3 regions of the Pseudoxanthomonas sp. LjRoot125 genome follow, and region 2 is predicted to be linked to each of the others. Evidence: riboswitches for the same ligand, from Rfam matches in the RefSeq annotation. Region 2 holds a riboswitch; each other region holds the start of a gene.

Region 1 (10,453 bases), 490 kb from region 2:
TCTCCACACGCGTGCGTATCCAACGCGCATGCATCCATGCGATCGCGTACGGCCGCCGATATCATCGCGTGATGCGCAAGATCATCCACATCGACATGGACGCGTTCTACGCGTCGGTGGAGCAGCGCGACGATCCGTCGCTGCGCGGGCGACCCGTGGTCGTGGCCTGGCGCGGCGAGCGCTCGGTGGTGTGTGCGGCGTCCTACGAAGCGCGCGTGTTCGGCGTGCGCTCGGCGATGCCGGCGATTCGCGCGGAGCGGTTGTGCCCGCAGGCGGTGTTCGTGCCGCCCGATTTCATCCGCTACAAGGCGGTGTCGCGGCAGGTGCGCGAGATCTTCTTCCGTCATACCGACCTGGTCGAACCGCTCTCGCTGGACGAGGCCTACCTCGACGTCACCGCGCCGAAGACCGACCTGCCGACGGCCACCGCCGTGGCCGAGACCATCCGCGCGCAGATCCGCGAAGAAACGCAGCTGACCGCCTCGGCCGGCGTGGCGCCGAACAAGTTCCTCGCCAAGATCGCCTCGGACTGGCGCAAGCCGGATGGCCAGTTCGTCCTGCGTCCGCACCAGGTGGAGGCGTTCCTGACGCCACTGCCGGTGGAGCGCATCCCGGGCGTCGGCAAGGTGATGCAGGGGCGCTTGAATGCGGATGGCATCCGTACCGTCGGCGACCTGCGCCTTCACCCGCAACACGAGCTGGAAGCGCGCTACGGCAGCTTCGGCGGCAGCCTGTACCGGCGCGCGCGCGGCATCGACGAGCGGCCTGTCGAACCGGACCAGCCGGTGCAGTCGATCTCCTCCGAAGACACCTTCGCCACCGACCTGCTGTTGTCGGAACTGGAACCGCACATCGTCCGCATCGCGGAAAAGGCATGGCAGGCCAGCCGCAAGACCGAGCGCGTGGGCCGCACAGTGGTGCTGAAGCTGAAGACCTCCCAGTTCCGCATCCTCACCCGCAGCTTCACGCCGGAATCGCCGCCGTCCTCCGCGCAGGACTTCATCGATATCGCCCTGGCGCTGCGCGAGCGCGTCGACCTGCCGGGCGCCACCCGCTACCGACTGGTGGGCGTGGGGCTGTCGGGGTTCCGGGATCGGGATGAGATGGCGACCCAGCCTGGCTTGTTCGACGGAGCGGAGTTGGCTGCCGGTTGAGCCGAAAAAAAGCCCGGCAATGCCGGGCTTCTTCCTGTCGCGTGCCGCCGTCGAATTACTCGGTCGGCTGGTAGCGCAAGCTCAGGCCGTAGGTGCGGCCGGCCTGGTTGTACCAGGCGACGGTTTCGTACTCGCGGTCGAACACGTTGCCCACCTTCGCTTGCAGCGTCCATGCCGGCGCGATGGCGTACTCCAGGCGCAGATCCAGCGTGCTGTAGCCGCCCAGGCGGACCGTGTTGGCCAGATTGTCGTAGCGCTCGCCTGCGGCGTTGAACGTCAGGCCGGTGCGGAACGCGCCGAACGCGCGATCCACGTCGACGCGCGCGGTGTTGCGCGGACGGCGTGCCAGCAGGTTGTCGTCGTTGAAGCCGGCCGACCGATTGCGCGGATCGGTGTGGCTCAGCTGGGTGGCGATGTCGAAGCCTGCCACCGCGACGTCGACGGTGAACTCCGCGCCGCGGATGCGGGCTTCGTCGATGTTGTTGGGCAGGAAGATCGCCGCGTCGTAGGAGATCAGCTGGTCCACCTTGTTCTGGTAGACGTTGAACGTCCAGTTCCAGGTGTCCGCGTACTGCGCGATGCCGAGGTTGACGCTCTCGGACTCTTCCGGCTTCAGGTCCGGATTGCCGAAGAACGGGTAGTACAGGTCGTTGAAGCTCGGCGCCTTGAAGCCCGTGGCCACGCTGGCGGTCAGCTTCAGGCCGTTACCGAAGCCGAACCCGTAGCCCAGGCTGCCGGTGGTGTGGTTGCCGAACTGCTCGTTGTCGTCGTTGCGGACGCTGGCCTGCAGCTGGTGCGCGCCGAAGCGGCCCTGGTATTCGACGAAGCCGGCCAGGTTGTCGCGCTGGGTGACGTCGAAGTCGGTGGCGCTTTCCACCTTGTCGTCCTGCCAGTCGATGCCGGCGGTCAGCAGCTGGTTGGCGGCCACGGCGAAGTCGCCCTGCGCCGACGCCACGTAGCGACGCGTCTCGAAGTAACCGGACGGCACGTCATCGTGGAAGTCGTCGGACTTGTCGTCGTTGCGGCCCAGGCTCAGCAGCAGGTTGACCTTGTCGCTCGGCGCGTAGCGCAGCTTGGTGCCCAGCACCTGCTGCACGGTTTCGGATCGGTTGGTGAAGCTGCCGTCGAACTCGCTCTCGCCGTCGGCGCGCAGCGCGTTGGCTTCCAGCGTCAGCGTATCGGTGAACGAGTAACCGCCGCGCAGGTTGGCCGAGGTATTACGGTAGCCGTCGCGGTCGGGTTCGTCGGCGAAGCAGCCGGCACCGAACGGGTTCGCGGCATCCCCGCTGGTGCCGCGGCAGGCGTTGAAGCCGTCGGTGCGCGTGTGCGCCACGTCGGCGCCGAACCAGCCGCGGCCGATGCCGCCGCCGATACCGGCGCTGGCTTCACGCGTACTGTCGCTGCCCACGCCGATGCGGAAGTTCGGCCGCACCTTGCCGGTGTTGCGGCGGGTGAACACCTGGATCACGCCGCCGATGGCTTCGGAGCCCCACAGGCTCGAGCGCGGACCGCGCACGATCTCGACGCGATCGATCTGGTCGATCGGCAGGTCCTGCAATGCCGGCAGGCCGGCGGTCGCCGAGCCCATGCGCACGCCATCCACGAGCACCAGCACGTGGTCGGATTCGGCACCGCGCAGATTGAGCGTGGTGATCTTGCCCGCGCCGCCCTGGTTGGCGATCGAGATGCCGGCGCGTCCCTGCAGCAGTTCGCCCAGCGAGCGCGCCTGGCTGCGCTGGATCGCGTCGCGGCCGATCACCTGCGCGGGAACCAGGCTGTCTTCGACGGCCACTTCCGTGCGCGTGCCGGAGACGATGATCTCGTCGAGGTTGGTGGCCTCCTGCGCCTGCGCTGCAGCGGGCAGCGCCATCGCGACCGCGAGGGCCAGCAGGGAAGGGGAGGAAAAAGTACGGCTTTGCATCGGAACAACTCCATCGCGCGCCCCGCGCGCATTCTTCGGCGTGGAGTCGCGATGGAAAGGGATGCGGAGCGGACAGCGCAGGCGAAGCGGCGCGGCACGCCGCGACGCCCTCCGCATCGCAACCAGTGGACTCCCAGGCCGGTCTCCGGGCTTGCGAACGAGTGCAGGGCACTCCGCCGTGGCGCCTTCCCATGCGTCGTGGACGCACAGTGGCCGATGCCGCGGCTGTCTTCGCCTACCGTTGCGGGGGCAGCGCCGGAATGCCGCCGTGGGGCGGGTCACCGGCTTCCCGTTTCAACCCGGCACGAGGCGCGGGTCACCTGAAAGCGCGCGCAGTATACGGGAAGCGCTCGCGTCGCCGTCAGGCGCGCGGTCGCCGCGGGCGATCAGTCGTCGCCGCGCGAGTCGAACAGGTTCAGGGACGGGCCCGTGTCTTCTTCCTGCTCGGTGTGGGTCGTCGTCACCGGGCCGGCGGCAGGGCGGCCACGCGGTGGCGGCAGCAAGGCCGCGGCCGCGTCGTAGGCCACCAGTAGTTCGCCGCGGCGCGCTTCGGGCAACTGCTGCCAGTGGCAATCCAGCAGGGCGCCTTCCAGCGCATACAGCAGGTTGAGACTCGGGCGGAACCCCGCACGCTTGACCCGGATGAAGGCCTCGACCGCGCCAACCGACTCCAGGTCCTCCTGCGTGCGCAGGCCGACCTGGCGGAGCCAGGCGGCGGACTTGGGGCCGATGTTGCGCAGCTTGGTGCCTGTCATGTCAGCGAATCCAGGAAAATGGCGGCGATGCGTTCCATGCCTTCCTGGTCGTCCGCATCGAACCGGGCCAGGCGGGGGCTGTCCAGGTCGAGCACGCCGACGAGTTCGCCCCCTTTCACCAGCGGGACCACCAATTCCGAGCGCGATGCGGAATCGCAGGCGATGTGGCCCGGGAAGGCGTCCACATCGTCCACGCGCTGGGTCTGGTGGGTGCGTGCGGCGGCTCCGCAGACCCCCTTGTCCAACGGGATCCGCACGCAGGCTGGTAAGCCTTGGAACGGACCGACCACCAATTCCCGGCCATCGAAGAAGTAGAAACCCACCCAGTTGAAGTCCGGAAGGGCGTGGTAGACCAGTGCGGCCAGGTTGGCGGCATTGGCGATCCGGTCCGGTTCGCCAGCCAGCAGGGCGCGCGCCTGTTCGACCAGCTGCGCGTATTGTTCCGGCTTGCTGCCGGTGAGCGTTTGGGAGGCGAATGACATGCCGTCGATTCTACTCCCGGCACTTCGCGGCGGCCCGATATGATGCATTCCATCGGCAGGCCTGACGGGGAGACGGGTAGGCATGAGCGCAGGTGAAGACGAGGCCAGCTGGCGCGGCCATGGGGTGACGCGGCTCGAGGCGTTCGTGGATGCGGCCTTCGCGTTCGCGGTGACCCTGCTGGTGATCTCGGTGGACAGCATCCCGGACAGCATCGGCGCGCTGCTGCAGGCGCTGAAGAACGTGCCGGCGTTCGCCGCCAGCTTCGCGATGGTGGCGATGTTCTGGTATGCGCACGTGCGCTGGAGCCGTCGCTACCGCCTCGGCAGCGTGCCCGCCACCTTGCTCAGCCTGCTGCTGGTGTTCCTGGTGCTGGTCTACGTGTATCCGCTGCGCCTGTTGCTGGGCACCTTCTTCGCCTGGATCACCGGCGGCTGGTTGCCGATGCCGCTGAACGACGCCAACGGGGCGCGCCCATTGGCCTTCATGTTCACCTTTTACGGGTTGGCGTTCGCGTCGATGTCGGCCTGCATCGGCGGCCTGTACGCGCTGGCGTGGCGTGCGCGTGCGCGCCTGGAGTTGGATGGAGAGGCCGCCGCCAACGCCGCGGGCGAGTTCGCTTCGCATGCGTATTTCGTCCTGGTCGGGCTGCTGTCGGTGCTGATCGCCGGCCTGCTGACCGAAGACTCGCGCTCGTGGCAGGTCGCGCTGCCGGGCAGCGTGTACTTCCTGCTCTCGTTCACCGGCCTGCTCCACGTGGCGGGACAGCGCTGGGGCGCGCGTCGCTGGCCGGCACGCGCGGAGGATTGAGGCGATGGACAGGCTGTTCGTCACCGGCACCGATACCGGCGTGGGCAAGACCGTCGCCAGCGCCGCGCTGCTGCATGCGTTCCGCGCACGTGGCCTGTGCGCGGTGGGCATGAAGCCGGTCGCCAGCGGCTGCGAACGTATGCCCGATGGCTGGCGCAATGAAGATGCGCTGGCCCTGCAGGCCGCCAGCGATCCGGTGCCGCCCTACGAGGACGTCAATCCCTACGCCCTGCCCGCGCCGCTGGCGCCGGAGATCGCCGCGCGCGATGCGGGCGTGGACGTGCAACTGGGTGTGCTGGTGTCCGCGTTCGAACGCCTGCATCCGCTGGCCGACATGGTGCTGGTGGAAGGTGTCGGCGGCTGGGCCGCGCCGCTGACGGCCACGCTCGACCAGCGGCACCTGGTCGAACAGCTGCGCCTGCCGGTGGTGCTGGTGGTCGGCATGCGCCTGGGGTGCATCAACCATGCGCGGCTCAGCGCGCGCGCGATCCAGGACGACGGCGCGCGGCTGGTGGGCTGGATCGCGAACGAAGTCGACCCCGACATGGCGCGCCGCGACGAAAACTTCGCCCTGCTGTCGGCGCGCATGCCCGTGCCTTGTTGGGGACGGTTGCCGCATGCCCCGGGTGCGCAGGCCCAGGCGCTGGCGACGTCCCTCGCGTTGCCCTGATCGCGGACAATAAAAAACCCGGCAGCGTGGGGGCTGCCGGGTCGGGCTTGCGCGGAGGGAGGGGAGGGCCGCGCAATAACCGGTTGAAGCGGGCTTACTTGGCCTTCGCGGCCTTGGTCGCCTTGGCCACGGAGGCCTGGACGTTGTCGGTCGCGGTTTCGAACTGGGTCTTCACCAGCTGGCCGAAGGCTTCACCGGTCTTCAGGCTCAGGCCGAACACTTCCTGGCTGGCGGCGACGACGCGCTCGGCGTTGTCCTTGGCGACCTGCAGGCCCTTCGGCCACAGATTCTTGTAACCGTCGAGATCACGGGTCTCGGCCAGCTCGCCGAAGAAGGCGGTGGTGGCGTCGACGTTCTTTTCGAAGGTCTTCAGCTGCACGCCGAACACCGTCTCGGCGCTTTCCAGGGCCAGGCGGTTCGCACGGGCCGCAGCGGCCGCGAACTGGTGCGTGAACTGGCTGAAGCTTTCGTTGAATTGCGTGGTCATGGCGTGCTCCTAAAAGGGGATTTCCATCTGTTGCGGCGCAGCATAGAGGGATCCATGTTGCAGCGCAATAACCGGCGTATGGAAATCCGACGAACGGTCAGGAGCCGTTAAAAATCAAACGCTTGTATGGCGTGGTCTGGAACCGGTTCCAGCGCTCAGGGGCCGGTATAGCGGCAGCCGGAAGTGCAGGTTTCATGCACCACGACGGCGCTTAGCAGCGGCAGCACCGGCTTGGCCTGGTCCCAGATCCACGTGGCCAGCTGCTCGCTGGTGGGGTTGTCCAGGCCCGGGATGTCGTTGAGGTAGTGATGGTCCAGCCGGTCGTAGATCGGCTGGAAGGCCGTCTTCACGTCGGCGAAGTCCATCACCCAGCCGGCGCGCGGGTCGATCGGCCCGGACAGGTGCAGCTCGATGCGGAACGAATGTCCATGCAGGCGCGCGCACTTGTGGCCGTCCGGTACGTGCGGCAGGCGGTGTGCGGCTTCGACGGTGAAGACCTTGAAGATGTCCATGCGGCGGATCCTGGAGCGTGGAAGCGCGCGGCACCGCCGAGGGTGCCGCGCGCAGGGTGCAGCTTAGCGGGCCGGGCGCGACTGGCCCTGGCGGGCGCCACCGGGGCGACCGTCGCGGCGCTGGCCGCCGTGCTTCTTCGGGCCGGCATGCGCGTGGCGCGGCGCATCGCCGTGCGGGCGACGCGCGTGCTTCTGCGGGCCGTTGCGGCGCGGGGTGCGCTCGCCGCCCGGCAGGTCGGCCTTGCCCGGCGCGCTGTTGCCCCAGCGGATCGGCGTCTGCGGCTCGAAGCCCGGCACGTCGCGCAGGTCCACGTCGCGGCCCAGCATGCGCACGATGGCGCGCAGGTACTTGGCTTCATCCTGCGCCACCAACGAGATCGCTTCGCCGGTCGAGCCGTTGCGGCCGGTGCGGCCGATGCGGTGCACGTAGTCCTCGGCCACCATCGGCAGGTCGAAGTTGATCACCTGCGGCAGTTGGTCGATGTCGATGCCACGCGCGGCGATGTCGGTGGCGACCAGCACGTTGATGCGGCCGGCCTTGAAGTCGCTGAGCGCGCGCTGGCGCGCACCCTGCGACTTGTTGCCGTGGATCGCCGCGGTCTTGATGCCGCTCTTGTCCAGGAACGTGGCCAGCTTGTCGCTGCCGTGCTTGGTGCGGGCGAACACCAGCGTCTGCACGCGGCTGTCCTTGGCCAGCAGGTGCAGCAGCAGGTCGCGCTTTCGGCTGCCATCGACCGGATGCACGCGGTGGGTGATGGTCTCGGCCACCGTGTTCTTCGGCGTGACCTGGATCTGCTTCGGGTCGTGCATGAACTCCAGCGCCAGCTCGCGGATCGGATCGGCGAAGGTCGCGGAGAACAGCATGGTCTGGCGGTTCTGGCGGGGCAGCTTGGCGAGGATGCGCTTGATCGACGGCAGGAAGCCCATGTCGAGCATGCGGTCGGCTTCGTCCAGCACCAGGATCTCGATGCCCGACAGGTCCACGCTACGGCGTTCGAGGTGGTCGATCAGGCGGCCCGGGCAGGCGATCACGAGATCCACGCCACGGCGCAGCGCGTCCAGCTGGTTGCCCATGCCGACGCCGCCGTAGATGGTGGTGCTGGGGATGCGCAGGTACTTGCCGTAGCTACGCAGGCTGTCGTGCACCTGCACGGCCAGTTCGCGGGTGGGGGTCAGCACGAGGGCGCGCGGCTTGCGCGGGCCGCCCCGCTGCACTTCCTGCGGGGTGGTGGCCAGGTACTGGATCAGCGGCAGGCCGAACGCGGCAGTCTTGCCGGTGCCGGTCTGGGCGCCCGCCAGCAGGTCGTGGCCGGCCAGGGCCAGCGGGATGGCCTGTTCCTGGACGGGGGTGGGCTGGGTGTAGCCCTGTTCGTCGAGCGCGCGCAGCAGGGCGGGCGCCAGGCCTAAGGTTTCAAACGTCATTGTCGAAGCTCCAAAGCCGGTCGGCCGGACGCGCGCGCAACACCGGCACGGAAGCGTGCGGCGGCATGGAACGCGCGGAATGCGGCAAGACCGTGACTCGAAGCGTTCCCTGAAACCGCGCTGCGAGAAGGGGTGCGGAGGCGCCAAAACGGCGCTACCGAGCTTGCGCAACGAAAGAAGTCGGAGCGGGGCGGGCGCGGGAATTCGCGGGGAATTCCCTGCGCCGGCGGACCATCGGGGAAACGAACGGCCGCAGGCAAGCGGCGCGCACTGTACCCGAATCCGGGGCTGAATGGGGGAATCCCCGCTGAAAGCGCGCGCTGCGACCGATTGTCGCAGTACGGAAATCAAGGGTTTGCGGGCGTATCATGGCCCGTGAAGACCCACGTAGCCGACCGCCATGAGCCTTCGCATCCTCCGCCAGAACGACGCCCCGGTGCCCGGTTCAGGGACCGGCGACGCCGTGGTCTGCCAGGCCGCGCGCGGCTGCAGCGGCTGCCTGGTCCGGCACCTGGCCGTCTGCGCGGCGCTGCCGGTGCAGAAGGCCCAGGCCATGGAATCGCTGGCCGATGACGTCCGCCTGGTGGCAGGCGAGGCGCTGGTGCGCGAAGGCGAACCCCGCCGCGGCGTGTTCACGGTGACCAAGGGCGCCCTGCGCCGGATCCGCCTGCTGCCGGATGGCCGTCGCCTGGTCGCCGGGTTCCTGATGCCGGGCGACTTCATCGGCTTCAGCGGCACCTCGCACTACAAGCACACCATCGAGTCGATCACCGACAGCACGCTCTGCGAGTTCTCGATGGCCGACATGCGCAGCCTGTGCAACGACCACCCCGAACTCGAGCGCGAGCTGCTCGAGCGCGCATGCGTGGAACTGGACGCCACCCGCAGCAACCTGATGTCGCTCGCGCGCCTGAACCCGATGGAGCGGTTGGCCGGCTTCCTCGTCGACATGGCGCAGCGCCGCCGCCGCCAGGGCCAGGACGACACCGAAGTGATCCTGCCGATGACGCGCACCGACATCGCCGACTACCTGGGACTGACCGTGGAAACCGTCAGCCGCAGCTTCACCCGCCTGCGCCAGGAAGGCAGCATCGCCACCGACGATCCGCACCACGTGCGCCTGCTCAACCGCGCGCGCCTGGACGCCTTGGCCGAAGCGCGGGCCTGAAGCTCTGCTTTTTGTAGGAGCGACGTGAGTCGCGACCGCACGCCGCACTTGCAAAGACAGGCATCGCGCACGCGGAACTCATACCTTCATCGCGGGATCCGTCCGTGCAAAGGCACTTCATTCTTGCGGTCGCGACTGACGTCGCTCCTACAAGGGTCCGGCCTCCCTGAGCAGCTTCCCGTCCTGCAACCTGTAGCGTGCATCCGCCACGCCCTCCGGCGGCACGGCATGGCTGATGATCACCGCGCTGCGTCCATGCGCGGCGTCGGCGAAATCGCGCATCAGCGCGTCGGCGGTGTCCTGGTCCAGGCCTTCGGTGGGTTCATCGAGCAGCAGTAGCGGCGCGTCACGCAACAGCGCGCGCGCCAGCGCCAGCCGGCGCACCTGTCCGGCGGAAAGCGTGGCGCCGTTCTCGCCGACCCACGCATCCAGGCCATCGCTCAGGCCGAGGACGTGCGCATCCAGATGCACCTGGGCGAGGACGGACCACAAACGCGCGTCGTCGGCGTGCGGATCGCCGAGCCGGAGGTTCTCGCGCACGCTGCCGGAGAACACCGGCGCGTCCTGCGGCAGCCACGCGATGCGCGCATGCCAGTCCGCGGACGCCAGGGTGCGCAGCTCGATGCCGTCGAACGAGACCTCGCCGTTCTGCGGTTCGCACAGCCCGAGCACCAGCGCCACGAGCGACGATTTCCCCGCGCCGCTGTCGCCGGCGATGAGCACGTGTTCGCCGGGTTCGATGCGCAACGTCGCGTGGTCGAGTACGCGGCGCGACGTGCCCGGCCAGGCGAACGTCACGTCGTGCAGCACGAGCGCGCCTTGTGCCGCAGCCCGGTGCTTGCCGGCACCGACGCGCGTTCCCGGTGCTTCGACCACCTCTTCCAGTCGTCGCACGGCGATGGCGGCTGCATGCCATGCCTGCCAGGCGGGCGCGATGGCGCTGCATGCCTCCAGGACCGCGACCGTCATGAAGAACAGGGCGCCGGCGAGCGCGGCATCGAGCCGTCCCGCGTCTACCGCCGACAGCAGCAACCACAGCATCGCAGGCAGCGCGCACGCGGCCACCAGCGCCTG
Region 2 (10,453 bases):
ACGCGCGGCCATTTCGTGATGATCGCGCTCGACCCGCTGGGCCGGCCGACGCAGGCACCGCCACTGACGCCCACCGACGCGTAGGGCGGGCCTTGGCCCGCCGCCATGCTGCGACGATCAGGCCGCCTGTGCCTGGTCGCCGCGCAGCGCCCGCGCTGCCGCCACCATCCGTTCCAGTGCGGTACGTACCTCCGGCCAGCCGCGGGTCTTCAGTCCGCAGTCCGGATTGACCCAGATCTGTTCCGGCGCCAGCACGGCGCGCGCGCGCTCCAGCAGGTCGATCATCTCGCCACCGGTGGGGATGCGCGGCGAATGGATGTCGTACACGCCCGGCCCGATCTCGTTGGGATAGCGGAACTTCACGAACGCCTCCAGCAACTCCATGCGCGAGCGCGAGGTCTCGATAGAGATGACGTCCGCATCCATCGCGGCGACGGCCTCGATGATGTCGTTGAACTCCGAGTAGCACATGTGAGTATGGATCTGGGTGTCGTCCCGCACGCCGGAAGCGCTGATGCGGAAGCATTCCACGGCCCAAGCCAGGTAGGCGGCCCAGTCCGCGCGACGCAGCGGCAGGCCCTCGCGCAGCGCGGGTTCGTCGATCTGGATCACGCCGATGCCGGCGGCTTCCAGGTCCAGTACTTCATCGCGCAGCGCCAGCGCGATCTGCCGGCAGGTCTGCGCACGCGCCTGGTCGTCGCGCACGAACGACCACTGCAGCACCGTGACCGGCCCGGTCAGCATGCCTTTCATCGGCCGGTCGGTCAGCGACTGCGCGTACTGCGACCAGCGCACCGTCATCGGTGCGGGACGCGATACGTCGCCGTAGATGACCGGCGGCTTCACGCAGCGCGAGCCGTAGCTCTGCACCCAGCCGTTCTTGGTGAAGGCGAAGCCGTCCAGCTGCTCGCCGAAGTACTCCACCATGTCGTTGCGCTCGAACTCGCCATGCACCAGCACGTCGATGCCGATCTCTTCCTGGATGCGCACGCAACGCGCGATCTCGGCTTCGAGGAAGGCGTCGTACGCGGCGTCGGACAGCTTGCCGCCCTTGTGCCGGGCACGCGCATCGCGCACCTCGTGGGTCTGCGGGAACGAGCCGATCGTCGTGGTCGGGAACGACGGTAGCGCGAAGCGCGCCTGCTGGGCCGCGCGCCGCTGCGGGTACGGCGCGTCGCGATCAATGTCGGCGGCTTCGGGTGACGCCAATCTCGCTGCGACGGCCGGCCGGTGCACGCGCGCGGACTGGCGACGCGATTCGATGCGGTCGCGTGCCACTGCCAGCCCGGCATCGGCCGCGCGCGGGTTGCGCAAGGCATCGGCCAGCAGACGCAGTTCCTCGATCTTCTGCCGCGCGAAGGCCAGCCACGATTTGAGATCGGACGGCAGCGCCTTCTCGCCGGTGACGTCCACCGGCACATGCAGCAGCGAGCACGACGGCGCCAGCCACAGGTGGCCCAGGTCCAGGTGGCCCTGCGCGTACTTGGCCAGGATCAGCGCGTTGTCCAGGTTCGTGCGCCAGATGTTGCGTCCGTCCACCAGGCCCACCGAGAGCACGCGCGCTTTCGGCCATTGCTTCAGCACGTCGTCCAACTGCTCCTTGCCGCGCACCAGGTCCACGTGCAGGCCATCGACCGGAAGCGCGCACGCCAGCGGCAGCTGCGCATCAAGGCGGCCGAAATACGTCGCCAGCAACAGGCGCGGACGGATCGTTTTCGCCAGCACGGCGTACGCGCGCAGGTAGGCAGCGCGCGTGGCGTCGTCCAGGTCCAGCACCAGGCAGGGCTCATCCACCTGCACCCAGTCCGCGCCGGCGGCGTGCAACTTTGCCAGCAACTCGGCATAGACCGGCAGCAAGCGGTCGAGCAGGGCGAGACGATCGCTGCCATCCACGGTTTTGGCCAGCAGCAGGAAACTCACCGGTCCCAGCAGCACCGGCCGTGCGGCATGGCCGGCGGCGCGCGCTTCGAGGAACTCGGCCACCGGCTTGTCGCCGCGCAGGCGGAACTCCTGGCCTGCGTGCAGTTCCGGCACGAGGTAGTGGTAGTTGGTATCGAACCACTTGGTCATCTCCAGCGCGCGCAGGTCCACGCCGTCCTTCTGCAGGCCGCGCGCGAGCGCGAAGTAGCCGGCGAGCGGATCGGCATCCGCCAGTACGCGGTAGTCGTCGGGAATCGCATCGAGCAGGAAGGCGGTATCGAGTACGTGGTCGTACAACGCGAAGTCGTTGCAGGGCACGACGTCGGCGCCGGCATCGCGCTGCAGTTGCCAATGACGATGGCGCAGTTCGCGTGCGGTGTCGTGCAGGTCGGCGGCGGTGGTGTCGCCGCGCCAGTAGCTTTCCAGGGCGGTCTTGAGTTCGCGCTTCGCGCCGATGCGCGGGAAGCCGAGGGTGGTAACGGTGGTCATGGTGCGTGTCCTCATGCGTGGCGGATGAGGAACGAAGGAACCGCGCGCCAGGCCAGGGCCCGCCACGCCAGCGACCTTCGCCCCCGCGGGCGAGCCGGAGTGCCGGAAGGAAGCGGCGCAGGAGGACGCGTCCGCTCGCGAAGAAGGACGCAGGCTCCGGCCGCTCCCCCTCGGAAGCTCCAGGTCAGGCGGAAGACGGTCGTGTCTTCCGGCCAGGGCAGGTCTTCGGGCTCATGGACGGGCGCGTGTGCGCTGGCCTACTTCCCGCCGCTTCCCGGTCCGCGAGGACCAGTGCTGTTGGCGAGGTTCGTTTCCAAATACCGCTGCGGGGCAGCGCCGGAATAGGCCCATGGAACAGGCCGCACCGGCTTCCCTTTTAATTCCATCGCTTCATTGGGATGAAGCGATGGAAACCTTGGCGAGGCGAACGTTACCCGCGCCCGCGGGGAGCGTCAAGCACGCCTCTACGTCCTGCCGTTCCGTTAGAGTCCCGCCATGGACACGGCCGATAGGTGGAAGGTGGCGGCTCTGGCAGCGGTCGCGTTGCTCGGGGCCGCGTGGCTCGTGGACTTGCTGCTGCTTTCCCACTATCGGCACCAGGACTACACCGGTGATTGCGGTCCCGGCGCAGCGAGCGTCAAGGTGGACCTAATCGGGGGATACGAAGGTTCCTCGAACGAGCGCGGAGCGCCGTACTACATGCGTCTGATACTCAGGGGAGACGATGCGCGCGCGCTGGTGGGGCCACGACTGGTTTCTGCCAGGACCGGACGGAGCCTTGAACTGCCGGACATGGCGCGTGGCGAAGTATCTGGCGCCCACGAAGGCGAGATCCCCACGGTCTGGCTCTCCCGGGATTTCTCGATTCCCTATGAACACCATCTCTTCGCGGGCACGATGGAAGCCGCCGGCGGACGACCGACACTCGCTCTTGTGTGTCGGCTGGTGCCCACGCCGACAGAGGAGTGGCGCGTTCCCGTGCTCGACATGCTGATGAGCGTTTGACGCGGCGCCCTCTCGCAGAAGCGGGAGGGGGTTGGGGCGTTCGTTCGTCCTCCTTGTTCAAGCCTCTCGTGGATTCCTCTCCGATGCCACCCGTCGCGTCGCCGCCTTCTCCCTCACGCCGTCGCTGGTTGAACACCCTTGCCGCTGCGCCGCTTGCCGCCATGGCGTGGCCGCGTCTGGCCTCCGCCGCCGCCTGCGACGACGCCGCGAACTGGATCCCGCCCGATGCCTTCCTCGCCGACCTGCCGCGACTGATGCAGGCGCTGCGCGTGCCCGCCATCGGCATGGCCGTCGTCGAGCGCGGCGAAGTCGTGTGGTCGCGCAACCTTGGCGTGCTGAATGCAGAGACACGGGCGCCCGCGGCGGACGACACGCTGTTCGAGGATGCCTCGCTCAGCAAGCCGGTGTTCGCCTACCTGGTGCTGCAACTGGCCGACCAGGGCGTGATCGATCTCGATGCACCGCTGGTGCGCTATCGGCGGATGGACTACCTGGCCGACCACCCGTGGGTGGACCTCGTCACCGCGCGCGACGTGCTGCGCCATTCCACCGGCATGCCGAACTGGCGCAAGGACCCAGCCCACGAGAAGCTCGTGCCGGCGGTGAAGCCCGGCACGCGCATCGACTATTCGGGCGAAGCGATCTTCTGGTTGCAGCTGGTGGTGGAGACGCTGACCGGCGAGAGCCTGGATGCGTCGATGCAGCGCCTGCTGTTCGGCCCGGCCGGCATGCGTGACAGCAGCTACACATGGAGCAAGGCGCTCGCAGCGCGCTCGGTGTACGGCCATCGCGCCGTGGAGGACGAGGAAGTCGGCATGCCGCCGCAGATGCTGCGCGACACCTGGAACGCGGCGCAGACCGTCGCGGACCGCTGGGGCAAGCCGCTGTCCGCCTGGCGTTACGAAGACGCCGAGCGCGCACTGCCCGAAGTGCAAGCCATCACGCCTAAGGGCCTGGTGAACTGGCCCGGCGACATCCTCGCCAACGCGGCGGCCAGCCTGCGCACCACGCCGGTGGACTACGCGCGATTCATGGCGCTGATGGTGCGCACGTCGCGTGCGCCATGGCAGATCAGCGAGGCCACGCGCACGGCAATGCTCACCAAGCAGATCGACGTGCCCGGCCGCTGGACCGACAAGGGCCTGGGTTGGAACCTCGAAACCACGCCACGCGGCCCGGTGTTCTACCACTCGGGCAGCAACGGCAACATCTTCAAGAATTTCGCCCTCGGCGATGCGCGCGGCCAGCGCGCGCTGGTCGCGCTGACCAACGGCGGCAGCGGCAACGTGCTGTACCGGCGCGTGGTGCGCGCCGCGACGGGACACGACTTGCTGGCGTTCGACCTATAGGCCCTGGAACACGAATGGCTCCGCGGGCTTGAAATCCTTCACCGCGTTGCCGGCGAAGACATTGCGCTGGTCCTGTCCCAGGTCCAGCCGCAGCACCTTGCCGGTCTCCTTCGAGAAATCGACGTCCTTGAGGTCCACCCAGAACGTGTTCGGCGTCAGCGCGGATTCGAAGAAGTAGAGCTTGCGTTTGTGGTCGGCGACCGTGCGCCAGCGGGTGGAGGAGATGTTCGGCTCTTCCGGCGTATTGATGCCGAACGGCACCGACGCGTTGCGGATCACGCTGAAGACGCTGGCCAGCGCCTTCACCGGATCTTCGGCCTTGGGAATCGCATTGACGTAGAACGAGGCGCGCGCGAAACGGTCCGACGCTCGGTTGGTGCCCGGCAGCATCACCGTGCCACCGATCTGCTTCCAATAGGCGTTGAGCGCGAGCTGCTGGTCGAACACCGGTGAGTTGGTCATCACCTGGTACTGGCGGCCATGGTGGATCACCTGCTTGCCGTCGATGTACTCGACGATGGCGCTGTCGCCGCTGGCGTCCGACATCGACAGGTGCAGCGTGGTCAGCCGGTCTTCACCCGGGACCTTGTCGGTCACCACGGTGAAAGGCTGCTTGCGCAGCGCATCGACCGCCTCCTTCACCGTGCCGTAGTTGTCCAGCACGTACTGCGCCCAGGCCGCGATGCTCAGGCCGGGACCGCGACCGTCATAGGCGGGATACTCGGATTCGACCAGCCACAACACATTGGCAACCAGGCCGGCCTCGTTCATGCCGTCGGTGGTGGAGACCTCGTAGCCTGTGGCGATCACGCTGCCGTACTTCGAGGTCCACGTCACCGAGTTCGGGCCGGCCTGTCCGCTGCGGGCCATGCCGCGCGGGAAGATCCACAGGTGGGTGGCCACGTCGTTCTTCCAGTCCATCGAACGTGCGGTGATGACGTCCTCGTTGGCACCGAGATAGACCACGCGCGTACAGGCGGCGGCGGGCGGAGCGGCGAGTGATGACAGCAGGGTGGCGGCGAACGCGAGCGGCAATACGAAGCGACGATCCATGACGGTCTCCGTGAAGGCGGGAACAGGCGGTGCGCGACGGCGGCGCCCGCCCTTTATGCCAGCGGGTGTGTTAAACAGCGATCCTCAGCCGCCCCCCGAGATGCTGCCATGGCCATCCCTCTGTCGCCGCACCGTTCGTCCACCCGCGCGCCGCTCCTCGCCCTCCTGGCAATGACCCTCGCCGCCTGCGTCAGCACGCCCGGCCCGCAGGTCGCCGGCAGCGGCACGTGCCGCGATGCTTCGCTCGGCTGGGCCGTAGGCCAACCGGCCGACGAAGCCACGCTGCGCCGCCTGTCCAGCGAAAGCGGTGCGGGCCTCGTCAACCCGATCGGCCCCACCACGGTGGTGAAGCACGACGCGCGCAAGGACCGCCTGCGCGTGTACATCGATGCGAGCAACCGCATCACGGCGGCGCGCTGCGAGTAGTCCTTCGCTCTCCCACGCCATGCGCCGCGACCACATCCTCACGCTGTCCTGCCCGGATACGACCGGCATCGTCTATCGCGTCACCGGGCTGCTGTTCGACGCCGGCTGCAACATCCTCGACGCGCAGCAGTTCGGCGACGAGGAATCCGGCCGCTTCTTCCTGCGCGTGCATTTCGACCTGCCCGACAGCATCACGGCCGAAGCGCTGCATGCGCGCTTCCAGCCGCTCGCCGATACGTTCGCGATGGACTGGCAGCTGCACGACGCGCGCCGCAAGGCGCGGTTGATGGTGCTGGTCAGCAAGCAGGGGCATTGCCTCAACGACCTGCTGTTCCGCGTGCACAGCCGGCAGTTGCCGGTGGAGATCGCCTGCGTGGCGTCCAACCACGCCGACTTCGCGCCGCTCGCCCAATCGTACGGCGTCGCTTTCCACCACCTGCCGGTCTCTGCCGAACACCGCGAAGAGCAGGAGCATCGGATCATCGACCTGGTCGAGCGCGAACGGATCGACCTGGTCGTATTGGCGCGCTACATGCAGATCCTCTCGCCGACGCTGTGCGATGCGCTGGCCGGACGGGCGATCAACATCCACCATAGCTTCCTGCCCAGCTTCAAGGGCGCCAAGCCGTACCACCAGGCGCACGCGCGCGGGGTCAAGATCATCGGCGCGACGGCGCACTACGTCACGCGCGACCTCGATGAAGGTCCGATCATCGAACAGGACGTCGCCCGCGTGGACCATGCGATGACGCCGAAGGAACTGGTGCGGATGGGCAGCGACATCGAATCGCTGGTGCTGGCCCGCGCGGTGCGCCGCCACGTGGAGCACCGCATCCTGCTCAACGGGCACCGGACGGTGGTGTTCCGGTAGGCCTGGCCGGCGTAGGGAGAATCGGTGTGGGAGCGACGTAAGTCGCGAGCTTCTGGTGTTGCCAGAGAAAGAGCTCGCGACTTACGTCGCTCCCACAATCAGCCTTCCTGCCTCGTCTGGAACTCAGCTGCCCACGCGCCGCCTAAGCCCGACCAGCACCGCATACACGACGGCGAGCACCACGACTGCCACGCCGATCGCCGTCCACTCGCGCGTACTCAACGTGGTGAGGATGGCGACCATGCCGACGACCGCCAGGCCGGGCACCAGCGGACCGCCGCGCAGGACGAAGGGCGCACCGCGCTCGCGCAGGTCGGTGCGCTGCGCCCGCCAGGCGGCCACGCAGACCATCACGTACACCAGGCAGACCGCGCCGCCCGAAATCAGCACCAGGGCTTCGAAGCTGCCCACCACCGCCAGCAGGCAGGCGATGCCGGCATGCGTGGCCAGCGCCAGCAGCGGCACGCGATGGTTGGCGCTGACGCGACCGAAGGCCTGCGGCAGGTAGCCATCGCGCCCCAGCGCGAACAGCAGCCGGGACGACCCCAGCAGGTTGCCCAGCAGGAAGCCCGCCATCGAGATGCACGCGGTCACCAGCAGGGCGATGCGCGCCGGATCCCACAACCGGCCCGCGGCTTCGGCGATCGGCACGCTGCTGGTCGCCAGGGCCGGACCCAGCACACCCTGGCAGACGATCTGCAGGCCGAGATACAGCAGCACCACCAGCAGGATGGCGCTCAACGCCGCGCGCGGCACGCTCCGCGAAGGGTCGCGTACTTCGCCGCCGGGAATCAGCGCCGTTTCCACGCCGGAATAGGCGAACACCACCATCACCATCGCCGCGCCCAGCGCGGTCCACGAGGGCACGTCGGCGAAGGCGAAGCTGACGTGCGAGGTATCGACGAAGGCGAGGCCTAGCACCACCAGCAGGAACAACGGCACCAGCTTCAACGTCGCCAGCGTCATCACCGCGCGCGCACCCAGCTTCACGCCGAAGGCATTGAGCGCGTAGATCGCGGCGTACACGCCCAGCAGCAGCAGCGCGCGCGGCAGGGGCGCGTCGAAGACCGGCCACAGACTGGCGACCTGCAGCGACAGCGCCGCGGCGACACCGGCACTGGAGGCCACGTTGCAGATCCACATCAGCGCGCCGGCCAGGAAGCCCGGCAGCGTGCCGAACACCGCGCTGACATAGGTGTAGGGCCCGCCGGTGGCGGAGGCTCGGCTGCCGATGGCGGCAAAACACAACGCCACCGGCACCATCACCAATGCACCGGCCAGCAACGCCAGCGGCGCGGCGGCGCCGACTTGCGCCGACAGCGCCGCAGGCATCTTGAAGATGCCGCCGCCGACGATGATGTTGATGACCGCTGCGGCCAATGCCAGGCTGCCCACCGCGCGCAACAGCGCGGCATCGCCCTGCAGCGGACGGGAAGAAGCGGGGTCGGTATCGCGGGTCATGGGCAGGGGCGCTCTCCAGTGGCCTGCGAGCCTGCCACGCGCGCTGGGCGAATGCGAGCCACGCGCACGCATGCGCTCATGGTGATTCGCCATTGGACGCACGCGCCGCCCGGGCTAGCATCGTGCTCCCCGCCTGTCCCGGATGCCGCCATGCTTCGCGCCCATCGTTTGTTCACCGCCGTGCTCGTCGCCACGGTCTCGCTGGCAGCCACGGACGCAGCGCAGGCACAGGACGCCACGGCTTTCGCGGCGCTGGAGCGCGCGCAGCCCCAGCTCGTGCAGTGGCGGCGCGACCTCCACCAGCATCCCGAACTCGGCGAACAGGAAACCCGCACCGCCAAGCGGGTCGCCGATCATCTGCGCTCGCTGGGCCTCACGGTGCGCACCGGCGTCGGCAAGACCGGCGTGGTCGCCGTGCTGAAAGGCGCAAAGCCCGGCCCACGCATCGCCCTGCGCGCCGACATGGACGCGCTGCCGGTCACCGAACAGACCCACCTGCCCTTCGCCTCGAAGGTGAAAGCCGAGTACCGCGGCCAGCCGGTCGGCGTGATGCACGCCTGCGGCCACGATGCGCACGTCGCGATCCTGATGGGCGTGGCGCAGGCGCTGGTCGCCGCGAAGGACGAACTCGCCGGCGAAGTGATGTTCGTGTTCCAGCCGGCGGAAGAAGGCCCGCCGGTCGCGGGCGCGGTGTTCGGCGCGGCGCTGATGCTGCAGGACGGCGTGTTCAAGGACTTCACCCCCGATGCCGTGTTCGGCCTGCACGTCTGGGCCGGCCTGCCGGTCGGCAGCGTGGGCTACCGCAGCGGTCCGTTGCTCGCCGCGGCGGATGAGTGGTCGCTGGTGGTGAAGGGCAAGCAGACGCACGGCTCGCGGCCGTGGGACGGCGTGGACCCGATCACCCTGGGCGCGCAGATCCTGCTGGGCACGCAGAGCATGATCGCGCGGCAGGTCAACATCGCCAACAGCCCGGTGGTGCTGACCGCGGGCCAGTTCCAGGCCGGCGTGCGCTTCAACATCATTCCGGACGAAGCGACGTTGGTCGGCACGCTGCGCACGTTCGATCCCACGGTGCGCGAAGACGTGATCGCGCGTTTCCGCCGCATCGCCGACGACTACGCGCACGCCAGTGGCGGCAGCGCCGAGCTGAAGGTCGCCAAGAATGCGCCTGCCACCATCAACCAGCCTGCGCTCACCCAGCGCGTACGGCCATCGCTGGAAAAGGCGGTGGGTGCCGCGAACGTGGTCGAGATGCCGTTGGTGACCGTGGCCGAAGACTTCTCGCAGTTCGCCAACACGGTGCCCGGTTTCTACTTCTTCGTCGGCTCGACGTCGAAGGGGATCGATCCGGCCACCGCACCGATCAATCATTCGCCGCAGTTCCTGCTCGACGAACACGCGCTGCAGACCGGCAGCCAAGCGATGCTGCAGGTGGCGCTGGATTACCTGCACACGCCTTGAGCGAGCATGACCGTGGGAGCGACGTGAGTCGCGATGCTCTTCCTCTGGCCACACGAAAAGCTCGCGACTTACGTCGCTCCCACAACAGCTGGGTCAGAACGACGCCAACCAGAGACGCAACGGATGTTGCGGGTCCGCCAGCAGGCGGATCGCCAGCGCGATCGACACGGTGACCAGCAGCGGCTTGATGATCCGCGCGCCCTGCTTCATCGCGAAGCGCGAGCCCAGCTGCGCGCCAAGGAACTGGCCTGCGCCCATCAGCAGGCCGATCTTCCACAACACCGCGCCGTGCAGCAGGAACACGCCGAACGCGCCGAGGTTGGAGCCGAAGTTGAGGAACTTGGTGTGCGCGGTGGCCTTGAGGATGCCGAAGCCGGCCAGCGCGACGAAGCCCAGCATCAGGAACGAGCCGGTGCCC
Region 3 (10,453 bases), 530 kb from region 2:
CGGGTACGACTTTGTTATCACGCCAGATCAAAGCGTATTCAAGGGTGCTCGATTCTGCGTGCAGGTTAAGGGGACTGCCACGAGAGGGAAGCGGTCCTACGTTGCCAAAGTGAGCAAGCAGCGCCTCCGTCAATATGCAGATTGTGTGGTGCCCGTATTCATTCTTCGTGTTCTTCCGGATGGACGAATCCTCTGGCTCGACGCAAGAAGGTGGTGTCAGGAGCATCCCGGCCGGCTTGCGGGAAGCGGAGAGACGGGGCTCAAGTTTCCAGACTCCAACGTGCTTTCCGATGAGGGGGAGTTCATGGAGTACCTTAAGCCTTCAATGCTGCCAATGGGTCAGCGTAGAGACGCCGTTGCGTCGGCAGCCAACGAGCGCGCAGCTTATCTATCAAGTATCGACGACCGACTTAGGGTTAGGATCGACTACGTGAATGGTCGGGAGAGCTACGCAGTTTCCGCAGCAAAGCCAAACGAGGAATTTGCGGCGGGTCTTGTAATCAATCCTGTGCCGCAGTCCGCTAATGTTGAGAAGCTGCGAGATGCAATGAACTATGGAGTTCCTGCGGAGTTTGACGTAGCAGAGTTCCGAATGACTGGCTCGCCACTGTTTGAAGAGATTGGAGCGGATCGTGGATTGGTCGGCCGAGTCTCCCTGCGGCCTACTCGTAGCGAATCAGTGCAAGTAACGATGGTTCCTGGCGAAAAATTCAGCCTGACAGCGGCATCTGTCCAGATTGATTCGAGACTCTACCGGGGGGCAAGAGGGCTTGCTGTTCTAAGTGAGGGCGAACAGTCGCCCCTGAGTCTGCGTGCCCAATTTGACCCCAGCGAGAATGGGACTAAGGCGAACATCACTTTATCTACCAATACTTCCGGATATCTTTCCAGTGCTCCTGTCGCCAATCTTACGGCGCTTGCAGGCTTCGCCGAATGGTTCGAGCAAGCGACAACTAAGCGCTCTATATGGCTCTGCTTCGACTTTGATGTAGGGCGGGTGCCTGCCGTGCTCGGTGAGGCTGAGGTCTCAAGAATGCTTCCCGTCTTCGGCCATCTTGCGTACCTATCAAAACTGCACGCGATAACAAAGTTCTGCGCATCAGGATTTCAACTTCCATTATCGTATGAGTTGTCGGATCAAGAGCTTGATGAGATAGATACGCTCTACAAGATCCTACGAGGAGAAAGGGTAGAGATCGGGTTGCAATCTCTCCAGTTCGATCCGCAGCGTGAGTTTGATGGAAGCTGCGGAGAATTCATCGCGACCACCGAACTTGTCTTTGTGATCCTTGGCAATGAGGTGGGCAAGTTTCCGGTAGCCATCCAGCTCAAAGATTTCGATTTGCTGCCCGGCACCGAAAAGTTCAGCTGGAGGCTACAGCGTGTCGAAGGCGCACAGTCGCTTCTCTACTACGACGAACATTCATCCGCGTAGTTCATGCCGAAGCGGTTTAGCCGTTCGTCGTGCTCCAAGGATCGAGCTAATGAGTAGGTGCGAGTTCGTGCCTACGCAACGACAATGGGAACCTCGGCACGATCCCTCGCTACGCAGACGCCGTTTTTGATTAAGTAGATCTCGACATAGTGGTCACCTTCGAAGTTTGTGTTCTCGTACTTCTCACGGTTTCCGCCATCGACCTCTAAGCCGCCTCGTTCCTTTCCGCGCGCAGCATGGCCACGATTCTTAACCTTCCAGCGCACGTTGTATGGCTCGGGCACGTTGCATTCGCGTAGGAAGAATCGCAGGCGGTACCCGAAGGGCAAGCGCCTATCGCGGCGCGCAAGCTGCATAAATCGCCACTGCATAACATTGTTCTGCATCACTTCATAGTCGAGCTTTGCTCTGTAGCGAATGTCTACAGGAAATTTGTCCTCGATAAATTCTTCGCCTGGGGAGGTAAGGTCCGGGAGAACGGTCTCTTGCAGAATCATCCTGCTCATCACCGGGAACGACCGGCCAAAGACAGAGCGCCACTTTTTAGTCTTCTCAACAAGATCAGTGGCTTCGTTTGCCTGCTGGCATCTGCGTAGCGCCTTTCGAGCTCTGCCAGTGAACTGACCTTTTGCTTTGACGGGGTCGCCACTTCCTGGTGCAGGCCAGGTGCCGTCGTTGTCGAGCCCGCTGAGCCACGCAAAAAGTGTGACCAAAAGGTTGGGATAGTCAGCTGCGGATGCGTTTTGCTGGGTAACGTGAGTTAGGAAGAACTGAACTACGAGAGTGTCTATGAGGTAGCCGCCCATCGGCGCCCCCATGTTGTTCTTCCAGGCGCGCATCATCTTCGCTAATGCACGAGCGTTCCCGTTCCAAGCCGTGTCATAGGTATTGAAGGCTTCCATCTCGATTCGGGGATTTGTTCTTTCCCACGAACCTCCGTTTCGAGTTGAGCCGTATATGTAAGACCTATCATTCTGGAGAAACGCTGGGAGGACCTCTACCACGTAATTCTCGAAGTCCACTACCACGACTGGGCCATCCCCGCGAATCGTTGTTCTCGTGTATCTCTTTTGTAGGGAGGCCCGGACATCTGCCAGCATCTGGGACGGGCCATTGCCGGAGCGCCCTTCGTAGCGTGCGAGATCACCTGGCGGCATCTCGAAAACCATGTCGAGGTCGCTGATGCCATGTATAGCGCTGCGACGCCCAAAGGAGCCAACTTGCAAGCTATGCAGCGTGTCAGAGCTGGAATTCCAGAAATCAGCATTGAGGCGGGTCGTTATGCCCTCATAGCTGGTGGAAATGTCCTGGCGATTGGATACGGCGAGGTTCGAGAGAAATTTGTTGAACGCGGCTGCACTCATGGACGTGCGCCGCTATTGGCAAAGAGCGTTGATGAAAAGGTGGATTCCACCAGCCAGTAAAGCCGAAGCGATGACGCCCAAACCAACAAAGGCAGAGAGCGGCGCCATATCGCGCCAGCTGAACTTGGGATTTCGGTGTTCTCGAACCCATGAGGAGTCAATCACCCAGAAGAATCGGTGGTGAGCCTTCCAGCTTGCCCCGAAGATCTGTGGAGACACGTTCAGGTCGGATGCTTCTGTGCGTATGTTGATTAGACGCTGGCGAAACTCGTCCAGTTGTGCCGACTGACCGCTTGAGCTCTTTGCATCGATGGCAAGGTCATGTAGGCGCTTATACAAATTATTCAGCTGTATAGCAGTCCGTTCGTATTCGCCAAGACGCGACTCATAGTCGCGTGCATAGAGCATGCAAATACCGATAATCAGCAGAATTGCCGACGGCAACTTGTCGGCAAACTGCGGATAGACCAGGCCTAAGATCCCTACTGCAAACGAGGTGACGGTCACCATGGTGGGTACTTTCGAGGCGATGTCGAGAGTCGCGAAGTGCAGGCTCGCGCTGTAACCGACGTTGTAGCCTTCGCTGGCGATCTGCTCGAGAAGTAGGTCTCGAGGCGACTTGTTCTGGGACATTCCATTGCGCCTTTAACGTGATCTTCATTCACATTAATGCCCTGAATTCCAGCCTGTCAAAGGCGCAGGCTTTCACCGCTACGGTATTCAGGGGGAGGGCCCAGCCTTTGAGGACGCCAAGCCACCCCTACCATCGTGATGGCTTCCGGAGATCCTCACGTCCACCACGACCGAACTGCGTAGAGGATCGCCGCAACACCGAATGTGCACGCGAGGACGAGTGCGGCGATTGCCAAGAGTTGGCCCGCCCGGTCAGCCCCGCGCGTGCTCATCTCGCCCTGGATATGAAGCTTATGTCGGTTGCCATCACTCTTCATCGTCTGTTCCTGCGAACGCACATCCACCAGCCCGAGGGGTTAGGTCGATCTGGAGGTGTGGTCGCGGGTCGCGATGCGAACGGGAGCCCCGCGACTGGCACGACGCCAGTCGACTGACCCCATCCAGTCCAACGCGTGGAAATGGGGCCGTCGGCAGGTCTTCGGACTGAAGGGCTCGGAAGGATTGTCTTCCACCTACTTCGCCAGCTTCCCGAGGTTGGCCTCAGTGCTTGTGGCGGGTTCGTTCCCTATTACCGCTGCGGGGCAGTGCCGGAGTGGCCCGAAGGCGTCACCAGCTTCCCGTTTTAATCCCGTGGCTTGCGGACCGCGGGAACCGACAACGGCAAGATATGGGGTGATTTGGAGCCAGTCAACACCAAATATTGTGTGGAACGAGACGTGGATTGCCGAAGCATGTTTCACGGGCTCCGACCCTCGGCGGCGGGGTAGGCGGCGCTATGGGAAGCGCATCAGGCCACCGCCAACCGCGTTCAGCTGGCGGCGCCTCAAACAACAGAAGCGGCCCTGTGGGGCTCCCGTCAAACCCCGCCAAGTTCCAAGCGGCGCGATTCACAATTCGGCGCCTCTTTGGGACCTACCAGTTTCCAGAGCCATTGCCCGGCAGGAAGCTTGCCAACCCACCAAGGTCCCAGCCTTTTGTAACGCTCCCAGTAGGTTCTGCACTTGAGGTCAACGGGGGTGCCGCATGCGTTGCACCGCTGCTCGTAGCTGCGGAGGCACTCGTTCCTGAGCTTGACCCTGGTCATCCCCTTCATCTCAATGCCGGCGTCGACCGATCTGCAAAAGAGGAACTGCTTCTTGCATTCCCGGGCGTCCGCCGAGGGGCAGGTGTCGGTCACGGGGATGGCAAGTTCATCCGGCCCCGGAAGAATCACGACGATGAGCAACAGAACCGTCAGGAGGACCTTCAACGGGAAATGGGGCGCTTCTTCTTGCACCCACTTGTCGGCCTTGGCCTCCAGCCACGCTACAAGCCGATCTTTCCACCGGTTCGCGGCGCTCATGGCATGTCCATCGTTTGTTGGGGCCCCATGGGCAGGAACGGGCGGGAGATGGCGGAGCGGTCAGGCGTCGGCAACCATCGGCGTTGCCGCATGGGCGCCGGTCCTACAGATCCGGCGCGCCAGTAGGGGGTATGCCCTGTTGGCTTGCTTGGCGTTACTCGAGGCCTCAGTTGAGCCCTTGCCTTCCGGAGATCTCCGAATGAGCGGCAGCTTTCCTAAGCCACCCTGAAGCCGGCCCCACCCCTACCGCAACCCCGAAACGCACCCAAACAAAAACCCGCCTTGCGGCGGGCTTCTTCAACGCGTTGATTCCTAACAGGAATCTGGTGGCTATGGGTGGACTCGAACCACCGACCCCAGCATTATGAGTGCTGTGCTCTAACCGGCTGAGCTACATAGCCGCGTGAACCGCGTATTCTTCATTTTCACCCCCTCCATGTCAACCGGGCGGCGCGCGCTTGTCGCTTCCGGCGGGGCGTGGCAGAGTCGGGGGCAGTAGATTTCAGGAGTCCGCATCGTGATCGATCCGGACGGCTACCGACCCAATGTCGGTATCGTGTTGATGCGGCCGGATGGCCGGGTGTTCTGGGCGCGACGGGTGCGCCGGGATGGCTGGCAGTTCCCGCAAGGCGGCATGAACACGGACGAGACACCGGTCGAGGCCATGTACCGCGAGTTGCGCGAAGAAACCGGCCTGTTGCCCGAACATGTCGAAGTTTTGGCTGTGACGCCCGGCTGGCTGCGTTATCGACTGCCGCCCCGGGCGGTGCGCCGGAACGAGCGTCAGGTCTGCATCGGCCAGAAGCAGGTCTGGTTCCTGTTGCGTCTTTTGGGGGATGAAGCCCATCTGCGCCTGGACCTGACCGAAAGCCCCGAGTTCGACCATTGGCGCTGGGTGGATTTCTGGTACCCCGTCGAGCACGTGGTCCTGTTCAAGCGCCGTGTCTACGCCAGTGCCCTGGGCCATCTCGCGCCGTTCGCGCGCGGCGTGGCGGGGGTCCAGGCCATTCCCCCGCCATTGCCGTCCGCGCGGCCGCAGGAGATTGTCCGCCGGCGAGGCCGTAGCCGGCCCGGACGTAAACGGGATGGCGGGAGCGAGCCTGCCCAGAATTGACAATCATTCTCATTTTGGGTGCAATAGCACCGGGCCACTGTGGGTCCGTCGCATCCGCTCCCTAACGTGTACGTCTGCATCTGCAACGGCGTGACCGAACGCCAGATCCGTGAAGCCGCCACCGCTGGCTGCACGACCGTGGCCGAGCTGACGATGCGGACGGGCGCCGGCGCCAACTGCGGCAGCTGCCTCGACATGGCGATGGATGTGTTGCAGGCCGCGCAGCCCGCGCCGCGGGAATCCTTGTTCCCGATCCTGACGCTGTCCCACGCCGCCTGATTCGCGGCAACCGTCCGTCGGCGGCGTCGCTCCTTCCCAATGATCACGATTCGCGTTCCGTCACGGAGCGCGTGCACGGGCTAACCTTTGCCGTCCTTCCGCCCACGGAGCATGGCCATGAAAGGCGACGCCAAGGTCATCGAGTACCTCAACAAGGCGCTCTACAACGAGCTCACCGCGATCAACCAGTACTTCCTGCACGCCAAGATGCTGAAGAACTGGGGCTTCAAGGAGTTGGCCGAGCACGAGTACAAGGAATCCATCGACGAGATGAAGCATGCCGACAAGCTGTCGGAGCGCATCCTGTTCCTCGATGGCCTGCCGAATTTCCAGGCGTTGGGGAAGCTGCGCATCGGCGAGACGCCGCGCGAGATCCTCGAGTGCGACCTGGCATTGGAGCAGGAAGCCCTGCCGCTGTTGCGCGATGCCATCAAGTACTGTGAGTCGGTGGCGGATTACGTCAGTCGCAAGCTGTTCGCCGACATCCTGGATTCCGAGGAAGAGCACATCGACTGGCTGGAGACGCAGCTGTCGGTGATCGATCGGATCGGCGAGCCGAACTACCTGCTGACCAAGCTCGAAGGCGACGACTGAGGCGTCGCGGCAGGCTGCGGAATCAGTGGCCTGCCCAACTGCTGTGCGGCGTAGCCCTGGAGCGCCATCCGGGCGCGCGCATACTCCGCGATGACCAGCGCGACTGCGACGGCCGGGCGCTCCAGCTTGCGCGCCCGTGCACCCAGTTCGACGCGCTTGGCGGCAGCCGATAGCGCCATCGCGCCGACATTGGCGCTGGAGGATTTCAGTGTGTGCGCGGCATCGCGCATCGCATCCAGGTCGGGGATCGCCGCCGCCTTCTCGAGCGTCGAGATCAGGCGCGGCGCATCTTCGAGGAATACGGTGATGATGCGGGCGGTTTCGTCGCCGGCGATTTCACGGAGTTCTTCCAGCATCGTCTGGTCCAGCACCGGGAAACTCGGTGCCGGTGCGCGCGCCGTGGCCACCGCTGGCGTGGCGGGCGCCGGCTCGACGGGCGCAGCGAGCGCGGCGTTGCGCAACACGAAGTTCATCCGGTCGGGCAGCCAGCGATTGAGGCAACCCTCCAGTTGTTCGCGCGACACCGGCTTGGCGAGGTAGTCGTCCATGCCGGCGTCGAGGCAGCGCTGCCGGTCGCCGGCCATGGCATTGGCCGTCATCGCGACGATCGGCAGACGCCCGCCGGTCGCACGCTCGGTTTCGATCTCGCGCCAGCGGCGCGTCGCCGCATAGCCGTCCAGCACCGGCATCTGGCAGTCCATCAGCACCAGGTCGAAGTGCTCCACTTGCATGCGCTTCAGCGCAATGTCGCCGTTGGCCGCCGTTTCGCACTCGAAACCGAGCGCGGAGAGCAGCTTTTGCGCCACCAGCAGATTGACCGGATTGTCTTCCACCAGCAGGAGTCGGGGCTCGATCCGCATGGCGCTGACGATGGCCGGCTCGGGTTGGGAGGGGATTTCAGGTGCGGCTTCGGCGCTGACCGGTGTCGTTGCGAACGCCGGCGTGGCCGTTTCCGGAATATCCGGCCCGGATGTCACTGGGAAGATTTCTTCCACCATCGGTGCTCCGACTTCGGGGTCGCGCTCGGGCGCGGCACCGGTCAGCGCGGCGCGAAGGTCGGCATCCGGCGACTGACGCGAGAGCAAGGTCGCGCGTGCGTGAAGTTCGGAGGGTACGGTCTCATCGCCATACAGCCAGACCAGGCGCAGCGAGTCCGGCAGCGGACGGCGCGTGATCGCGCGGTGCAGCGCGAGCGCCGTGCTGCGGATACCGCTGATGTCGGCCAGCACCGCCAGGTAGTCCTGTTGTGCCTGCTCGGACACCAGGCGGAGACGGTCCAGCGCTTCCTGGGTGGTTTCCACGGCGACCGGCTGCATGCCCCAGTTGGTGACCAGCAGGGTGAGGCGCTGCCTCAGCCTTGCGTCAGGCGAAACGATGAGGACGCGCCCGTGGTCCAGTGCGCCGTTGTCGCGCTGGCGAAGGTCGCCGATGACCTTCATCAGCGGGGCCTCGAACCAGAACGTCGAGCCTCGGCCGACCTCCGACACGACGTCGATGCGGCCGCCCATCAGGTCGACGATGCGCCGGCAGATCGCCAGGCCCAAGCCGGTGCCACCGTACAGACGCGTGGTCGAGGCATCGGCTTGGCTGAAGGAATGGAACAGGCGTCCACGCGCGTCTTCGTCGATGCCGATGCCGGTGTCGCGCACTTCGAAGCGCAGCAAGTGCTGCGCGGCGGTCTCGCCGAGCCGGCGCACGACCAAGGTGACGGAACCGCGGTCGGTGAACTTGATGGCGTTGCCGACCAGGTTGGTCAGCACCTGGCGCAAACGCACCGGATCCCCGCGCACCGGCAGGCGTACCGCGGGGTCGAGCTGCAGGCTCAGCTTCAGGCCCTTGTTCTCGGCCGGGCGATACATCAGCTGCAGCACGCTATCGAGCAGTTCGCGCAGGTTGAAGCCCGTTATCTCGAGGTCGAGCTTGTTGGCCTCGAGCTTCGAGTAATCGAGGATGTCATCGACGATGCGCAACAACTGGTGCGACGAGGCGGTGGCGGTCGCCAGCATCTCGCGCTGGTCCGGCGCCAGCGGCGCGCGCGAGAGCATCTCCAGCATCGGCACGATGCCGTTGAGCGGCGTGCGGATCTCGTGGCTCATCGTGGCGAGGAACTCGCCCTTGGCCATCGCCGCGGACTCGGCGGCTTGCTTGGCGCGCACGAGTTCCTGTTCCAACTGGTCGTGCCGCTGCAGGTCGCGGCGCAATCCGTCCCGTTCGGACTCTGCCATCGCCGCGCGGGCCTGTACGCCCGTGTGCCGGTGCGCCTGCGCGCGGGCGCGCAGCGCTTCTGCCAGTGCGGTGGCGAGCGTGGCGCCGCCGGCGCCGATCGCCACCGGTAACCAGGGACCATCGATGCCCGCCGCGTGCAGGCCGCCAGCGGCGACCGTGGCGGCGGCGAGCGCCGTCGTCAGCCAGGGCATCACCGGTGTGCGCCCCGCGGCGGGCATGCTTACAGCACCGCGTTGTGGAAGTCGAAGCCGAGTTCGCTGCCGACCGCCTGCACCAGGTTGCCCTGGATGAAGTCGACACCGCCCATCCACATGGCCGCGGCGGCCTGCGGATCCTCGATCTGCTGGCCGATCACCTGCAGCCCCTGGCGATGGGCGGCATCGATGACGCCGCGCAGCTGGTCGCGCAGCACCGGGTCGGCGTGCGCACTGGCGTATTTGCTGGACACGCGCACGAAGCCAAGGGGCAGCTGCGTGAGCAGGGCATCGGCCTCGGTGCCGGGCTCGAACTGGCTCAGGCAGAACTGCACGCCCGCCGGCATGAGCTGCTGGCAGAACTGGCGCAGCGTGACGGTGTGGATCAGCGCATCGGCCAGGCGAAGGTCGATGACCAGCGACGTGCCTTCGATACCCCGCGCGCGCAGTGCATCCAGCAACCACTGCGCGTGCGAGTCGCGCGCCAGCGAGCGCGGTGACTGCGACACGAACAGGCGCAGGGAAGGGCCTTCCGCCTGCCGTTCGGCCAGTACGTAGAGTGCGTGTTCCAGCACCCAATGGTCGATCTGCGCGATCCCGCCGGCCGATTCCGCCGCTGGGATGACCTGCGAGGCCGATATCAGCGACCCATCGGCCTGGCGCATGCGCAGCAGCACCTGGTATTGCGCCTGGTCGCTGCCGGCGACGGCGACGATCGGCTGGTAGGCGAGTTCGAACTGGCCGTCCTCGAGCGAGATGCTCGGTGCGTCCTCGTCGATCTGCGCGGGTTCATAGGCGGCGAGGCTTTCCGGCTTCAGGCGGGCCTGCAACACGGCGCGTTCGGTCGCTTCGAGCGCGCTGCCCGCATCGGCGAAGCCGAGCGACAGCGCGGTGTAGCCGACCGAACCGCGCAACTTCAGTGCCTCGTTCGCGCGAGCCTGGAAATCGTGGGCCGTCAGGCCGTCGCGCAGTTGTTGCGCGAGCGCGACCAGCGTGCCTTCGTCGACCGTGTCGGCAAGCATGAGGAAGCTGTTGTCGTTCAGCCGTGCGACCGGATGCGGCGACGCGGCGGCGGCGAGTTGGCGGCCGGCCTGGTTCATCAGGTGCTCGAACACGGCGTAGCCGTAACGCTCGCGCAGGCTCAGTGCGCTGCTGACTTCGATGAAGAACAGGCCGCCGCCCGCGTTGCGTTGCAGGCTGTCGGTGAGCTGCTGCAGCACGAACGTACGCGTGGGCAGGCCGGTTTCCGTATTCAACGTCGCGCGCGGGAGC

The links. Region 2 has a riboswitch for cobalamin ahead of metE (5-methyltetrahydropteroyltriglutamate--homocysteine S-methyltransferase). Riboswitches for the same ligand answer to the same signal wherever they lie in the genome.
Region 1: it holds a riboswitch for cobalamin, as region 2 does, so the genes downstream of both, btuB (TonB-dependent vitamin B12 receptor) here and metE (5-methyltetrahydropteroyltriglutamate--homocysteine S-methyltransferase) in region 2, are expected to answer to the same signal.
Region 3: it holds a riboswitch for cobalamin, as region 2 does, so the genes downstream of both, ACSION_RS03635 (SLATT domain-containing protein) here and metE (5-methyltetrahydropteroyltriglutamate--homocysteine S-methyltransferase) in region 2, are expected to answer to the same signal.

The regions. Positions count from the first base shown of each region.
Region 1 covers NZ_CAXUOY020000001.1:782,955-793,407, forward strand. The annotation lists gene dinB (DNA polymerase IV) at 72-1,154, shown strand; gene btuB (TonB-dependent vitamin B12 receptor) at 1,210-3,075, opposite strand; cobalamin riboswitch at 3,195-3,414, opposite strand; gene ACSION_RS03455 (TfoX/Sxy family protein) at 3,462-3,830, opposite strand; gene ACSION_RS03460 (GAF domain-containing protein) at 3,827-4,312, opposite strand; gene ACSION_RS03465 (TMEM175 family protein) at 4,395-5,120, shown strand; gene bioD (dethiobiotin synthase) at 5,125-5,790, shown strand; gene ACSION_RS03475 (phasin family protein) at 5,885-6,277, opposite strand; gene queD (6-carboxytetrahydropterin synthase QueD) at 6,433-6,789, opposite strand; gene ACSION_RS03485 (DEAD/DEAH box helicase) at 6,853-8,211, opposite strand; gene ACSION_RS03490 (Crp/Fnr family transcriptional regulator) at 8,612-9,379, shown strand; gene cydC (thiol reductant ABC exporter subunit CydC) at 9,527-10,453, opposite strand, start outside.
Region 2 covers NZ_CAXUOY020000001.1:290,732-301,184, forward strand. The annotation lists gene ACSION_RS01365 (acyl-CoA thioesterase) at 1-84, shown strand, start outside; gene metE (5-methyltetrahydropteroyltriglutamate--homocysteine S-methyltransferase) at 118-2,409, opposite strand; cobalamin riboswitch at 2,609-2,842, opposite strand; gene ACSION_RS01375 (hypothetical protein) at 2,905-3,414, shown strand; gene ACSION_RS01380 (serine hydrolase domain-containing protein) at 3,576-4,763, shown strand; gene ACSION_RS01385 (linear amide C-N hydrolase) at 4,758-5,816, opposite strand; gene ACSION_RS01390 (hypothetical protein) at 5,937-6,242, shown strand; gene purU (formyltetrahydrofolate deformylase) at 6,262-7,113, shown strand; gene ACSION_RS01400 (APC family permease) at 7,237-8,574, opposite strand; gene ACSION_RS01405 (amidohydrolase) at 8,725-10,035, shown strand; gene ACSION_RS01410 (TSUP family transporter) at 10,129-10,453, opposite strand, start outside.
Region 3 covers NZ_CAXUOY020000001.1:824,034-834,486, forward strand. The annotation lists gene ACSION_RS03625 (DUF4365 domain-containing protein) at 1-1,435, shown strand, start outside; gene ACSION_RS03630 (SMODS domain-containing nucleotidyltransferase) at 1,507-2,799, opposite strand; gene ACSION_RS03635 (SLATT domain-containing protein) at 2,812-3,432, opposite strand; cobalamin riboswitch at 3,885-4,103, opposite strand; gene ACSION_RS03640 (hypothetical protein) at 4,289-4,774, opposite strand; tRNA gene ACSION_RS03645 (tRNA-Met) at 5,099-5,175, opposite strand; gene ACSION_RS03650 (RNA pyrophosphohydrolase) at 5,292-5,888, shown strand; gene ACSION_RS03655 ((2Fe-2S)-binding protein) at 5,955-6,167, shown strand; gene bfr (bacterioferritin) at 6,285-6,761, shown strand; gene ACSION_RS03665 (ATP-binding protein) at 6,728-9,205, opposite strand; gene ACSION_RS03670 (EAL domain-containing protein) at 9,208-10,453, opposite strand, start outside.